2 regions of the Streptomyces glycanivorans genome follow, and region 1 is predicted to be linked to the other one. Evidence: riboswitches for the same ligand, from Rfam matches in the RefSeq annotation. Region 1 holds a riboswitch; the other holds the start of a gene.

Evidence for each region. Region 1 has a riboswitch for glycine ahead of gcvT (glycine cleavage system aminomethyltransferase GcvT). Riboswitches for the same ligand answer to the same signal wherever they lie in the genome.
Region 2: it holds a riboswitch for glycine, as region 1 does, so the genes downstream of both, gcvP (aminomethyl-transferring glycine dehydrogenase) here and gcvT (glycine cleavage system aminomethyltransferase GcvT) in region 1, are expected to answer to the same signal.

What each region holds. Positions count from the first base shown of each region.
Region 1 covers NZ_CP120983.1:2,565,701-2,573,406, forward strand. Annotated here, with positions in the region: gene P8A20_RS10790 (ABC transporter permease) at 1-928, opposite strand, end outside; gene P8A20_RS10795 (enhanced serine sensitivity protein SseB C-terminal domain-containing protein) at 1,279-2,091, opposite strand; gene P8A20_RS10800 (enhanced serine sensitivity protein SseB) at 2,255-3,031, opposite strand; gene P8A20_RS10805 (AAA family ATPase) at 3,237-3,932, opposite strand; glycine riboswitch at 4,107-4,204, shown strand; gene gcvT (glycine cleavage system aminomethyltransferase GcvT) at 4,372-5,487, shown strand; gene gcvH (glycine cleavage system protein GcvH) at 5,579-5,956, shown strand; gene glyA (serine hydroxymethyltransferase) at 5,975-7,234, shown strand; gene P8A20_RS10825 (L-serine ammonia-lyase) at 7,392-7,706, shown strand, end outside.
Region 2 covers NZ_CP120983.1:7,204,640-7,212,345, reverse strand. Annotated here, with positions in the region: gene P8A20_RS31930 (glutamate-cysteine ligase family protein) at 1-895, opposite strand, end outside; gene P8A20_RS31925 (hypothetical protein) at 1,386-2,000, shown strand; gene P8A20_RS31920 (DUF5999 family protein) at 2,290-2,496, shown strand; gene gcvP (aminomethyl-transferring glycine dehydrogenase) at 2,586-5,471, opposite strand; glycine riboswitch at 5,665-5,760, opposite strand; gene P8A20_RS31910 (PRC-barrel domain-containing protein) at 5,894-6,265, shown strand; gene P8A20_RS31905 (DNA polymerase IV) at 6,187-7,650, opposite strand.

The DNA of each region.
Region 1 (7,706 bases):
TGATGAAGATCGCCATACCGGGGATGACCATGAACATCGGGTCCACCTCGTAGAGGTCGACCGCCTGCGTGAGCATGCCGCCCCAGGAAGCCTGCGGCGGGGCGATACCGACACCGAGGAAGGACAGGGATGCCTCGAAGAGGATGTTCGTGGGGATCAGCAGCGTCGCGTACACGAGGATCGGCGCGATCAGGTTCGGCAGGAGCTCGCGGAAGAGGATGAACGGGCCGCGTGCGCCCAGCGACCTGGCGGCCTCGACGAACTCGCGCTCGCGCAGCGACAGGGTCTGCGCACGGACGATGCGGCCGATGTAGGGCCAGCTGAAGAAGCCGATCACGAAGATCAGGACCGCGATCCGCAGCGTGAGCCCTTCCAGCCCGAAGGCGTTGCCCTGCAAGGAGGCGGAGATGGAGATCGCGAAGAGGAGCAGCGGGAAGGCGAGGAAGGTGTCCATCAGCCGGCTGATGAAGCCGTCCACCCAGCCGCCGTAGAACCCGGCCACGACGCCCATGACGACGCCGATGACGACGGAGAGCAGCGTGGAACCGACGGCGACCACGAGGGAGACCCAGGAGCCTTCGAGGATGCGCGCCAGGATGTCGCGTCCGGTCTGCGGCTCGACTCCGAGGGGGTGGTCCCAACTGATGCCGCCGAGGGCACCCTTGGGGGCCAGCATGACCGGGTCGACCAGGCTCTGGTTGAACGCGTTGGGGTCGAGTCCGAGAAGCGACTGCAGCGGCTTGGACAGCATCGCGGTGAGGATCAGCAGCACGACAACGATGCCACCGGCCATCGCGGCCTTGTCCCGCTTGAAGCGCGTCCAGGCGATGCGGCCGAGCGAACGGCCCTCGATCTCCTTACGTCCGGCGCCTTCCAGCACCGTCTCGGGCTGCGCGTCCGCCCGGGTGGTCTCGATCGGTGCCGTCATTGCGTTGGAGACCCCTCTCGGCCGACGGTGGCCGGCCTGTGAACCGCCGCTGTAGCGGCTCTTACGAAATGTGACACAAGTGGTGATGTGCGGCCGAACAGACCCTGTTTGAAAGAGGGGTGCGCCGGGCATGGACCACCTGCTGCGAGGAGTCTTCAACCACTTTGCGATCACCCGCCAGACCTGACGGGGAATGTTTGCATAAACGTGATGCTGCCAAGGGGCTTCCGTTATCCGGACAGCCGTGCTTCGTGAGCGGACCTCTCGGTCACTAATCCGCAATAACGGACATGGCACCCAACTGCGCCGAACCAGCCACCAATTGCCCTCGGCGGTCCGGCCTGCCGTGCTCAGTAGGCGTGCGGGGCGGCGCCGGTGGCAGGCGGGTAGCCGTATCCGGGCGCCGGGGGCGCCTGGACGTGCGCCTCGCGGTCGTAGAAAGGCCGGGCGTTGGCGTTCAGCCACATCGCGACGGGGTCGTACTCGTCGGACAGGGAGACGGTCGAGACGGGCAGCCCGTCGGGGACGACGCCGATCGACTGCTGCATCATCGCGCGGACCGCGTCGACGGACGGCCGGCCGGTGTCGTAGAGGTCGAGCCCGATCGCGAGGTACGGGACGCCGAGCGCGGGCTGCACCCAGGCGCGGCGCAGGGCGCGGACGGCGGGGGTGCGGTGGGCGTTCTGCGACAGCAGGGCGTAGAACTGCGGGATCTCGACGGCGGGTTCGGTGAGCCGCAGCGGCCCCGCGGGCATCCGGTCGAGGCCGGTGGCGATGCGGCGCAGGTCCAGCCAGGGGATGCCCACGCCGCCGCCGGGGGCATGCGGGTTGAGCCAGATGCCCCAGCGGTCGGGGAAGAGGGAACGGGCGATGTCACGTCCGGTGGTCACCTCGTGGGCCCGGTTCCAGCCACTGGCCGAGAGCTCCTGGGCCGAGGTCACGCACGGGGCGTACCCCAGGCCCTCGACCTCCATGTTGCCGTACTGCGCATCGGGGGAACCCGCCGTGCCGTGCCAGAGCAGCATCCAGACCTGGCCGTCCGCCAGGGACCGCAACAGCGCCTCGTACGAGTCGAGGCGCCCGGGGGCCATCTGACGAAGCAGGTGCTCGACCTCTCCCCGAGCGCCCGGCCCCTCCCCCACTCTCGGCTCTGCCGCCCCCATGCCTGACGCACTCACTCCGGGTCCCGCCCCTCTTCGAACCGCTGTCGTGCTTCACGGTGTTGTGGTGCCGCTCCCGGGCACACGGGGCGACCTCGTCATCCAACCAGCTTATGCGCCGCCCCCGACACCGGCTCGACGCCACGGGGTGGCCGAGCCCCTGCTCTCAGTACCCGTCGCGCCGGTAGAACGGGCGGACCTTCTCCAGCATCCAGTCGCCGACCGGATCCTGAGCCACGTCGAGCAGGACGAGGTTGACCGGCCAGGGCACCTGGACCCGGCCCAGCGCGCGCCCCAGGGCGTCCAGCGGAACACCCTGCTCCGCGGCTTCCCGTACGGCGAACTCGACGCCGACGAAGAGGGCGGGGCTGTCGCCCTCGACGCTGGCCAGTACCCGGCGCGCGGTGCTCACCACTCCGGTCCCCTGGAATTCGGCGGACACCGCGGAGAGGAAGTCGACGGGGTCCTCCTTCCAGTCCGGCTCGTACAGCCGCACCCGGCCGCCGCTCGCGGGACCGTCCAGCGGGGTGCGCCCTGCCCGGCAGAGCTCGGCGACGGCGGACGGCGGCAGGGGTACGCCGACGGAACCGCCCGGGTTGACCGCCAGGCCGAGCTGCGGAGGCAGCCCACGGGCGAACTCGCGTGCGGGCGCGACGGTGAAGGAGAGATGGGTGCCGACGCACTGGAGGAACTGCGCCTCGGAGCTGAACACGGGGACGTACGCGCCGCCTTCGATGTCGACCGTCGGCAGGTCGAGGCCGATGCTGTCCGGTCCCCCGCCGTTCGGCAGCGGTACCCAGACATGGCTGCGGCCGAGGACCTCGACCAGCCGTCCGCCTGCCCCGGGCACGCCGAGAGAGGCGCTGAGCGTTTCTTCGAGCTCGTTGGCCGGCCAACCCTGCGACGGATACGACGGGGCCTGGCCCTGAGCCGGAATGTCCACGGTGTCTGTGTCCCTTTCTCGCCATGCTGTGCGGCTGAAACCTTAGACCGGCTTGGACCGCGAGTGCAGTGCCGCAGGCCGGAGCCATGACCGGACCCGCCGGACCGTCCAGATTCCGGACAGCCCACCGGAGGGGCGCGAACTGTGCGTATGCGAACGGTGACCGCCGCCGCCATGCCCTCGCCGCTTCAGGACAGGTCCGGGACTACGCCTGCGGAGGCTGCGGCTCCGGAAACGCGATCACACCGATCGCCGCCGCCGTCTCCCGGTCGAGCAGCACCGCCGAGGCGCACCCCGGTGGCAGCAGTCCGTTCTCCGTGTCGCGCAGCAGCCGGCCGACCGCGCGGCGGTGCCGGGCGAAGGCATAGCCGGACACCCCGCGGCCGCGCTCCCGCTGCCCCTGTCTGGCGACCAGGGGGGTGACGTCGAGCAGGACGAGATGGAGGGCGCTGCCACGGCGCCGGGCCTCGCGTGCCAGCCAGCGCCGCACCCAGGCCTGCGTGCCGCAGTCGTGCACGACGACCGGCCCGCCCGCCCGCAGGGTCCGCAACAGCCCCGCGTAGTGCGCGGCGCGCACCAGGGGACGGTAGAGCGCGTACGGGAGTAAGGCGGGCAGGACGGTCTCCCAGCGGTCCCTGGTGTCCTGGGAGTCGATCGCGTGCTGCCGGGCCGTGCGCCGGATCAGCGTGGACTTCCCGCTGCCGGGCAGCCCCGAGACCACCACCACGTCCCCCGGCGCGAAGTCCAGGCCGAACGGCCCCAGGGGGCCCCGGCCCCGGCCCCGCAGATCACGGACCACCGGCGCGTGCCCGTCCACCAGCTCCCGTGCGGGCACGCCGGACTGCTGGGGCATCGCACCGCTCGCCGCCCCTGCGGTGGTCGCGTAGCGCTGCAACGTCATCGCCATTCCCCCTGCCGAGTCACCCACGGACCTGCCCAAGAAGTGTAAAGAAAAGGTAATGCGGCACAACCGCTTCCGGCCGCACGTGTCGGGACCGGCACCCGTGCGGACCGGGACGCCCCACTCTCCCGCAATGCGTGCGATGATGACCCCGCCAACTGCATACCGGCCGTTTGAATCCGCGCGGGAGAGTCCCGGTCACCGTGTGCGCCGGGCGCCGAAGGAGCAAGTTCCTCCCTTGAATCTCTCAGGCCCCGTACCGCGTGGATGAGGCAGATCTGAAAAGCGGGCCGCTGCGCGGCCCCACCCAAGGTGCAAGCCGACCCTGACGGGGCCGCCCCCGTCAGGACCCTTTCAGGGGCTCTCGGCGAACCTCTCAGGTTCCGATGACAGATGGGGAGGGAACCACCCCCTGTCGTCATGCCCTGGAGCCATGTCCATGAGCACTGCCCCCCGTCTCACCGCCCTCGACGCCCTGCATCGGTCCCTGGGCGCGACCATGACCGACTTCGCCGGCTGGGACATGCCGCTGCGGTACGCCAGCGAGCGCGACGAGCACAACGCCGTACGCACCAGGGCCGGCCTGTTCGACCTGTCCCACATGGGCGAGATCACCGTCACCGGTCCGCAGGCGGCGGCCTTCCTGAGCTACGCGCTGGTCGGCAACATCGCGACCGTGGGCGAGGGCAGGGCCCGCTACACGATGATCGTCGCGCAGGACGGCGGGATCCTGGACGACCTGATCGTGTACCGCCTGGCAGACACCGAGTTCATGGTCGTCGCCAACGCGGGCAACGCCCAGCTCGTCCTGGACACGCTCACCGCGCGCGTCGGCGGCTTCGACGCCGAGGTGCGGGACGACCGCGACGCGTACGCGCTGCTCGCGGTCCAGGGCCCCGACTCACCCGCCGTACTCAAGTCGGTCACGGACGCCGACCTGGACGGACTGAAGTACTACGCCGGGCTCCCCGGAACGGTCGCCGGGGTCCCCGCCCTCATCGCCCGTACGGGCTACACGGGCGAGGACGGCTTCGAGCTCTTCGTGGCCCCCGAGCACGCCGAGCAGCTGTGGAAGGCCCTGACGGAGGCCGGCGCGCCGTACGACCTGATCCCCTGCGGCCTCTCCTGCCGCGACACGCTCCGCCTGGAGGCGGGGATGCCGCTCTACGGGCACGAGCTGACCACCGCGCTGACGCCCTTCGACGCGGGTCTGGGCCGGGTCGTGAAGTTCGAGAAGGAGGGCGACTTCGTCGGCCGCGAGGCGCTGTCCGCCGCCGCGGAGCGCGCGGAGGCGGCCCCGCCGCGCAAGCTCGTCGGCCTGATCGCCGAGGGCCGCCGGGTGCCACGCGCCGGTTACCCCGTCGTGGCCGGCGGGAAGGTCGTCGGCGAGGTCACCTCCGGCGCCCCGTCGCCCACCCTGGGCAAGCCGATCGCCATGGCCTACGTGGACGCGGCGCACGCCGCGCCCGGCACCGAGGGTGTCGGCGTCGACATCCGGGGCACGCACGAGCCGTACGAGGTCGTGGCGCTGCCGTTCTACAAGCGCCGCAAGTAAGGCGGAGCGCCGCCGCACGTGACGCATTCGTGTCTCACACCGTAAGACCACCGTTCATCAGCACTCCCCCGCGTACAGGAGAATTCAGGTCATGAGCAACCCCCAGCAGCTGCGGTACAGCAAGGAGCACGAGTGGCTGTCGGCCCTCGAGGACGGCGTGGCCACGGTCGGTATCACCGAGTTCGCGGCCAACGCGCTCGGTGACGTCGTCTTCGCCCAGCTCCCTGAGGTCGGCGACACGGTGACCGCGGGCGAGACCTGCGGTGAGCTGGAGTCGACCAAGTCGGTCAGCGACCTGTACTCGCCGGTGACCGGCGAGGTGACCGCGGCGAACCAGGACGTCGTGGACGACCCGTCGCTGGTGAACTCCGCTCCCTTCGAGGGCGGCTGGCTGTTCAAGGTGCGCGTCGCGGAAGAGCCGGACGACCTTCTCTCCGCCGACGAGTACACCGCGTTCTCCGGCAACTGAGACCTTAGGGACCCACTGATGTCGCTTCTCAACTCCTCCCTCCACGAGCTGGACCCGGACGTCGCCGCCGCCGTCGACGCCGAGCTCCACCGCCAGCAGTCCACCCTCGAGATGATCGCCTCGGAGAACTTCGCTCCGGTCGCGGTCATGGAGGCGCAGGGCTCCGTCCTCACCAACAAGTACGCCGAGGGCTACCCCGGCCGCCGCTACTACGGTGGCTGCGAGCACGTCGACGTGGTCGAGCAGATCGCGATCGACCGCATCAAGGCGCTCTTCGGCGCCGAGGCCGCGAACGTCCAGCCGCACTCGGGTGCGCAGGCCAACGCCGCCGCGATGTTCGCGCTGCTGAAGCCGGGCGACACGATCATGGGTCTGAACCTGGCCCACGGCGGTCACCTGACCCACGGCATGAAGATCAACTTCTCCGGCAAGCTCTACAACGTGGTCCCGTACCACGTCGACGACACCGGCGTCGTGGACATGGCCGAGGTCGAGCGCCTCGCCAAGGAGTCGAAGCCGAAGCTCATCGTGGCCGGCTGGTCGGCCTACCCCCGCCAGCTGGACTTCGCCGCCTTCCGCCGTATCGCGGACGAGGTCGGCGCGTACCTGATGGTCGACATGGCGCACTTCGCGGGCCTGGTCGCCGCCGGTCTGCACCCCAACCCGGTGCCGCACGCCCACGTCGTCACGACCACCACGCACAAGACCCTCGGCGGTCCGCGCGGTGGCGTGATCCTGTCGACGCAGGAGCTCGCCAAGAAGATCAACTCGGCGGTCTTCCCCGGTCAGCAGGGCGGCCCGCTGGAGCACGTGATCGCGGCCAAGGCGGTCTCCTTCAAGGTCGCGGCGGGCGAGGAGTTCAAGGAGCGCCAGCAGCGCACCCTGGACGGTGCCCGCATCCTGGCCGAGCGCCTGGTGCAGCCGGACGTCACCGAGGTGGGCGTCTCCGTGCTCTCCGGCGGTACGGACGTCCACCTGGTCCTGGTCGACCTGCGCAACTCCGAGCTGGACGGTCAGCAGGCCGAGGACCGGCTCCACGAGCTGGGCATCACGGTCAACCGGAACGCCATTCCGAACGACCCGCGGCCCCCGATGATCACCTCCGGCCTGCGCATCGGCACGCCGGCGCTGGCCACCCGCGGCTTCCAGGCCGAGGACTTCTCCGAGGTCGCCGAGATCATCGCGGCCGCGCTGAAGCCCGCGTACGACGCGGACGCCCTCAAGGCCCGTGTGACCGCGCTGGCCGAGAAGTTCCCGCTCTACCCCGGCCTCAAGTAGTCACCCGCAGTTTGCACACAGGGTGGGGGCACCGCGCACACTGAACACAGTGTGCGCGGTGCCCCCACCCCTTTGCCCCGCGTTCCCGGGCCCACCCGGCCCGTCCCGCACCACCCGGGCGGACAACGACGTCCACCAACGCCTTAGGAGTACCCCCGTGGCCCTCTCGGTCTTCGACCTCTTCTCGGTCGGCATCGGCCCGTCCAGTTCCCACACGGTCGGCCCGATGCGCGCGGCCCGCATGTTCGCCCGCCGCCTCAAGAACGAGGGCCTGCTGGTCCACACCGCGTCGGTCCGCGCCGAGCTGTACGGCTCGCTCGGCGCGACGGGCCACGGACACGGCACGCCCAAGGCCGTCCTGCTCGGCCTGGAGGGCGAGTCACCCCGCACGGTCGACGTCGAGGGCGCCGACGCCCGCGTCGAGGAGATCCGCGCCTCGGGCCGCATCAGCCTCCTGGGCGTGCACGACATA
Region 2 (7,706 bases), 4.6 Mb from region 1:
CCTCGGCCAGGACCCGCAGCGGATCCTCCTCGTCACAGATCGGCAGCAGCGGCGGGTAGTAGCGGACGTTCTCCTCGAAGAGCTCGTACGCCGAATCGATCCAGCGCTCCCCGAACCAGGTCCTGGGGCGTACCCCCTGATTCCGCAGCTCGGGCGGTCGTACGTCCGTGGCCTGCTGGAACAGCGGCGGCCTCGACTCGCGCCACAGTTCCTTGCCGAACAGGAAGGGCGAGTTGGCCCCCAGGGCGATCTGCACGGCGGTGACGGCTTGGGCGGCGTTCCAGACGTCCGCGAAGCGGTCGGGCGTCACCTGGAGGTGCAACTGGACCGATGTGCAGGCCGATTCGGGAGCGATCGAGGCGGAGGTCGAAACCAGTCGTTCGACGCCTTCGATATCGAGGACGAATTCCTCGCCGCGGGCAGCAGCCATTTGGTCGTTCAGGAGCGTGTAACGATCGACGTCCGACAGGTTCGCCGATACCACGTCCTCCCGCCCGAGGGTCGGCAGGATGCCGATCATCACGATCCCGGCGTCCACCTCCGCGGCCTTCCGATGGGCATATGCAAGGCCCGTACGCAGCTCCTCCGCCAGCTGATCGAATACCCGGCCGCTCAGCCGGTGGGGAAGAATATTCACTTCCAGGTTGAACATCCCCAGCTCCGTCTGGAAATCCCGGCTGGCGATGCGCTGGAGCACCTCCGCATTCCGCATCCTCGGCATGCCGTCCGAACCCGCGAGATTCAGCTCGATCTCCAGCCCCATGAGATTCCTGGGGCGATCGAACCTCCGCTCCGACAGGAGCCTCTCCAGCCCGGTCAGGCACTGGGTGAGCTTCTCGCGGTACGCCTGCCGATCGGACGGGGCGAACGCGCCCGCCACGACCTTCTCGCCCATCGAAGGGTCCCTCCTCGAGTGGGCGGCCCGCGGCACAGGCCGCTCGTATCACGATCGATAATGCCCCGACGAGATGATCCGTAACGCCCCCACGGCCGACGAGCACCCAGTAGTCTGGTGACTGGAGCCGGAGGCACATTCCGAAGGCATGGGGCATATGCAGTTGCCGCGTCGGGTCGCACAGCGGAAACACCGATGCGTTTCAGCCTACCGCCGCATCGGTAAAGTACCTGGCGGCGGGGGTCGGGAGCGGTCAGAATCCACAGATTCCACGCAATTCAAAGACTCGAATCCGCCTTGTGGGCAATACGCGGGACGAGTAGCCGAAACATAGTGTGAACATTTGTCGTATAAACTCTGCGCACGAGGCAGAGAGTTGACGCACCGGCCCGGCCGCCCGTCACCGGCCTTCCTCTGGCCCCGCACGCCGACAGCGCCGTCTGCACCCGCCCACGCACCACCGTGTCTCCGAAGTGAGAGGCGACCCACCATGCCGCTGCATGTTTCCCCGGCCCCAGCGCCCGCACTGCGCAGCGTTCTCGCGGCACTCGGTTCTCCCACCGCAGTCCGCGAGGCCCATACGCCCGCTCTCCGATCCGTCCAGGGATCGCTGAGTCCCGAACTCCCGCTGCCCGTCCACGTGCTGGACCGGATCGTGCCGAACGAGGCCGCACCGCGCACCCGGCTCGCCGGCTGGCGCTTCCTGATCCGCAGCGGTGAGCGCGCCGTCGCCGCCGCGGACACCATGCTCACCGCCGACGGCTGGACCTTCTCGCACTTCTTCGAGGGCCCTTACATCGTCTCGACCGAACTCGCCGTACGCCAGGCGGAGTCGGCGGCGACGCATTACCAGCCGCGGCTGCTGTCGGTTCCCGAGCTGTACATGTTCACGCTGTGGCTGCATCACGACGTCGAGGACGACGCCGGGGCCGGCACACTCGCACCGTCCGATGTGCTGGTGCCACTGGCACCGGCTCCCCCGGGCATCACGGCCTACCGCCCGCACCGGGTCGCGGACCTGCTCCCTGTCATGACCCTGCGGGTCACCCCGGCACCGCTTCCTGAACTCCCCGAGCTTCCCGGCCTCCTCGGATCGCCCGCCTGACCGCTCGTGACCCACGCGCCCCTGCCGATCCACTCGGCGGGGGCGCTTCCGTTCCCGTCCGGACTAGTCCGTACAGGTCACCCCGAACCATCCGAACGGACAGTGCAGTTGCGTCGAACCGTCCGGCCGGGTGACGCGTCATGGAAGGAGAACATCAGCTGTCGCGAAATCCCTGCGGAGAGACGCCCGTGGGGCAACACTGGGACCGGACCGACTTGATACGGGGGCGGCCATGAAGATCTCGTCCAGCCGCACGACACTCGAATCGACGCAGCGAAAGAACCCATCCATGTGCCAGCACCAGCCACCCTGCCCGACCGCTGAATCCAACGACCGTGAAGCCGCCCGTCTGATGGCTCACCACCCGGAACAGGGCTGGAGCCTGCTGTGCAACGGCGTCCTGCTCTTCGAGGACACCGGCGAGCTGCTCCCCGACGGGCAGATCATCGCCCCGCACCGCCCGCTGAGGGGCGGCCAGGTGATGAAGGCCGCCTGACCGCGGGCGGACAGAACCCGGGGGCCGGCCCGGAGGATTCTCCGCACCGGCCCCGATACATGCAGCGTGACTGCCGACCGTCCGCGTCCCTACTGGTCGTACGCGTCCAGGGGCGGGCAGGAGCAGACGAGGTTGCGGTCACCGAAAGCGCCGTCGATCCTGCGCACCGGCGGCCAGTACTTGTCCGCCGGGGTGACACCGGCCGGGAAGACCGCTTCCTGACGGCTGTAGGAGTGGGTCCACTCCCCGCCGAGCGCCGCGGCCGTGTGGGGAGCGTTGCGCAGCGGGTTGTCGTCCGCGCTCCACTCCCCCGAGGCGACCTTGTCGATCTCGCCACGGATGGCGATCATCGTGTCGCAGAACCGGTCGAGCTCGGCGAGGTCCTCGCTCTCCGTCGGCTCGATCATCAGTGTCCCCGCCACCGGGAACGACATGGTCGGCGAGTGGAAGCCGTAGTCGATCAGCCGCTTGGCGATGTCGTCGATGCTGACGCCGGTCGCCTTGGAGACCGGACGCAGGTCGATGATGCACTCGTGCGCGACCAGACCGGCCGGGCCGTTGTACAGGACCGGGAAGTGCGGTTCGAGACGCTTGGCGATGTAGTTGGCCGCGAGTACGGCGACCTGCGTCGCACGCTTCAGCCCCTCGCCACCCATCAGACGTACGTACGCCCAGGAGATCGGCAGGATCCCCGCGGAGCCCCAAGGGGCGGCCGAGATCGGGCCGACGCCGGTGTCCGGACCCGCCGCGGGCTGGAGGGGGTGGTTGGGGAGGTAGGGCGCCAGGTGCGCGCGCACCCCGACCGGACCGACGCCCGGGCCGCCGCCGCCGTGCGGGATGCAGAAGGTCTTGTGCAGGTTCAGGTGGGACACGTCGCCACCGAAATGGCCCGGCTTGGCGAGACCGACCAGGGCGTTGAGATTGGCGCCGTCCACGTACACCTGGCCGCCGGCGTCGTGCACCTCTCCGCAGATGTCGGCGACGTGCTCCTCGAAGACGCCGTGCGTGGAGGGGTAGGTGATCATGAGGACGGCGAGCTCGTCACGGTGCTTCGCGATCTTGGCCCGGAGATCCTCTATGTCGACCTCGCCGTCGTCGGCGGTCTTCACCACGACGACCTTCATGCCCGCCATGACGGCGCTCGCGGCGTTGGTGCCGTGCGCGGACGACGGGATCAGGCAGACGGTGCGGCCGTGATCCCCGTTGGCCCGGTGGTAGGCGCGGACGGCCAGCAGTCCGGCGAACTCGCCCTGCGAGCCGGCGTTGGGCTGGATGGAGACGGCGTCGTAACCGGTGACCTCGGCGAGGCGCTCCTCCAGCTCCCTGATGAGGGTGAGGAAGCCCTGCGCCTGCTCGGCCGGCGCGAAGGGGTGCAGCGCGCCGAACTCGGGCCAGGTGATCGCTTCCATCTCGGCGGTCGCGTTGAGCTTCATGGTGCAGGAGCCGAGGGGGATCATGCCGCGGTCCAGCGCGTAGTCGCGGTCGGCGAGCTTGCGCAGGTAGCGCAGCATCGCCGTCTCGGAGCGGTGCTGGTGGAAGACCGGGTGGGTGAGGACCGGGTCGGTGCGCAGCAGTCCCTCGGGCAGCGCGTCGGCGGTCGCGCCGTCGAGCGCCTCGATGTCGCCACCGGCTCCGAAGGCGGCCCAGACGGCGGCGATCCGGGTGCGGGTGGTGGTCTCGTCGCACGCGACGGAGACGTGGTCGGCGTCGACCAGGCGCAGGTTCACCCCGCGCTCACGCGCGGCGGCGACCACACCCGCGGCCGCACCGGGCGCGCGGACGGTCAGGGTGTCGAAGTACGCGTCGTGCACGACCTCGGTCCCGGCGGCCCGCAGTCCCTCGGCCAGGATGGCGGCGAACCGGTGGGTACGCCGGGCGATCGTCCGGAGCCCGTCGGGGCCGTGGTAGACGGCGTACATGCCCGCCATGACGGCGAGCAGCACCTGCGCGGTGCAGATGTTGCTGGTCGCCTTCTCACGGCGGATGTGCTGCTCACGGGTCTGCAGCGCCAGCCGGTAGGCCTTGTCGCCGTCCGCGTCGACGGACACCCCGACGAGGCGCCCGGGCAGGCTGCGGGCGAACTTCTCGCGTACGGCCATGAAGCCGGCGTGCGGTCCGCCGAAGCCCATGGGAACACCGAATCGCTGCGTGGTGCCCACGGCGATGTCCGCGCCCAGTTCGCCCGGGGAGGTGAGCAGGGTCAGGGCCAGCAGGTCGGCGGCGACGGACACGATCGCGCCCAGCTCGTGCGCCTGCTCGATGACGGGCTCGATGTCGCGTACGGCACCGGAGGCCCCCGGGTACTGGAGCAGCACTCCGAAGACGCCGCGCTCGGCGATCTCCGTGGGGATGCCCTCGGAGAGGTCGGCGACGACGACCTCGACACCGGTCGGCTCGGCCCGGGTCTCGATCACCGCGACGGTCTGCGGCAGGGTGTCGGCGTCGACCAGGAAGACGCCGCCCTTCACCTTGCCGACCCGTCGCGCCAGGGCCATGGCCTCGGCCGCGGCCGTGCCCTCGTCGAGGAGCGAGGCACCCGAGGTCGGCAGCCCGGTGAGATCGGCAACCATGGTCTGGAAGTTCAGCAGTGCCTCGAGCCGGCCCTGGGAGATCTCCGGCTGGTACGGCGTGTACGCCGTGTACCAGGCGGGGTTCTCCATGACGTTGCGCAGGATCACCGGCGGGGTGAACGTCCCGTAGTAGCCGAGACCGATCATCGGTGCGAGCACCTGGTTGCGGTCGGCGAGGCTGCGCAGCTCGGCCAGGACCTCGGCCTCGGTACGCGCCTCGGGGAGGTTCAGGGCCTCGGCGCTCCTGATCACGTCGGGCACCGCGGCGGCGGTGAGCTCGTCGAGGGAGCCGTAGCCGACCTGGGCGAGCATCTTCGCCTGGGCCCCGGCATCGGGCCCGATGTGGCGCTGCTCGAACGGAATGCCCTGCTCCAGCTGGGAGAGCGGAGTGCGACGGGGGGTCATGATGGAGGCCTCCTGGTCTGCCACGACCTGCGAGGGGCGCCACGGCGTGGCTGCCCGAACGGCCTCCCCCTCTGTCATCTCGACCTGAGAGCTTCACCGGCGCGCTTTGGGGCGTACCGGCTTTCACCGTCGGTGAGGGCGGGGCCCGTCGCGGCATGTGCCGTACGGATTCCGCCCTGCTTTCCAGAGTGACCTCGTCCGTGCGGTACGGGGGCCTGAGAGATTCCGGGGAGGAGTTGCTCCTTCGGCGCCCCCGGATCTCTCCGGAGGACTCTCCCGCACAGGGTCAGCAGCCGTGTTCCAGCCTACCAGCGGGGTCGACGCGGGCCGTCTCGAGTGGCCGACGACCCGGATGTGGCCTTTCGTAGAGCCTGTGGAGCAGCCGCGACCACCTGATGCCGTCGTGACCAGTGGGAGGCACCGTGCAGACCGACATCGATCCGCGCAGCCTGATCGGCCGCAAGGCCTTCGACCGTCAAGGTGCCAAGATCGGGACGGTGGACGAGGTCTACCTCGACGACGCCACCGGGGTGCCCGAGTGGGCCGCCGTGCGCACCGGCCTCTTCACCAGGGACGCGTTCGTCCCTCTCGAGCCGAGCGAGTTCGTCGACGGCGCCCTCCTGATCCCCTTCGACCGGACCCTGATCAAGGACGCCCCCGACTTCGGCGTGGGCCGCCATCTGTCCCCCGAGCAGGAACTGCAGCTCTACCGCCACTACGGGCTGGACTCCTCCCCCTCCGCCGAACCGGGGCCCGACAGGGACTTCGGCAGGCTGGCGGGCCAGGAGGAGTAGTCCTCCTGGTCACGCACCAGGGGCAGCGGGTCGGCAGGCTGCAGTTCGGGGTCGTCGACGCGGAACGTGCGTACCCGGCCGGGCGGTGACCACGGTTCCTCGAAGCGCACGGTGACCCGGCCGACCCCGCTCCCCTGCACCCAGCCGTGCCCGTGGACCTCGTGCCGTACGTCGTGTCCGGCCGGCCAGCGCCGGGAGGCGGGTTGCTCCTCGCCCTCCCGGCCATCCGCCCCCGCCGTCTCCCCCGCGGCAGGGTCCCGGTCGTCCGCGGAGCTGTCGGCGGCCGCGGATTCCCCGGCGGCGTGCTCCGCCTCGGCGGCCTGCGCGAAGAGGTCCTCCTGCGTGAAGTCCGCCAGCCCCGTGACACCGACGCCGAGCAGCCGTACGCCGCCGGTCGTGTCGACGGCCTCCAGAAGCCGCGCAGCGGCCTCCCTGACCACCGTGGGGTCGTCGGTGGGCCCACGCAGCGTCTCGGACCTGGTGAGCGTCGAGAAGTCGTAGCGGCGCACCTTGAGGACGACGGTGCGTCCGGAGCGCCCCGCACCACGCAGCCGCCGCACGCAACGGGCCGCGAGCCGCTCCACCTCCGTCCTGACGCGCACCCGGTCGTGGAGGTCCACGTCGAAGGTGTCCTCGACCGAGACGGACTTGGCGTCCCGCTCGGCGACCACGGGACGGTCGTCGTGGCCGAGCGCCATGCGGTGGAGTGCGATGCCATGGGCCCTGCCCAGCAGCCGCACGAGCTCCGCCTCACCCGCGTCCGCCAGGTGACTCACGACGGTCATACCGGCTCGTCGCAGGTGGTCGCCGGTGGCGGGGCCCACGCCCGGGAGGGTGCGCACGGACATGGGGGCCAGGAGCTCGCGCTCGGTGCCCGGCTCGATCAGCAGCAGTCCGTCCGGTTTCGCCTCCTCGGAGGCGATCTTGGCGAGCATCTTGGAGCCGGCGAGGCCGACCGAACCACTGAGCCCGGTGACGGCCCGGATCACGGTGCGGAGCTGCTCGCCGACCGCACGGGCGGACACCGAGTCGTCCGCGACCCCGCCTGCCTCCAGGTCGACGAACGCCTCGTCCAGGCTGAGCGGCTCGACGAGCGGTGACAGCCGCCCGAGCAGCTCCATGACCTGTTCGCTCACCGACCGGTAGAGCGCGAACCGCGGGACGAGGTAGGCCGCGTTGGGCGCGAGCCGCCTCGCCTGGGCCATCGGCATCGCCGAATGCACGCCGAGGCGCCGTGCCTCGTACGACGCGGTGGCGACCACACCGCGCATGCCGAGGCCGCCCACCACCACGGGCTTGCCACGCAGGCTGGGCTTCGCCGCCTGCTCCGCAGAGGCGTAGAAGGCATCCATGTCGAGATGCAGGATGGTGGGCGCGGCTCTCACACGGACCGATGCTGCCCTACGCCACTGACAACCGCCCCACCCGGCACACCCGCCGC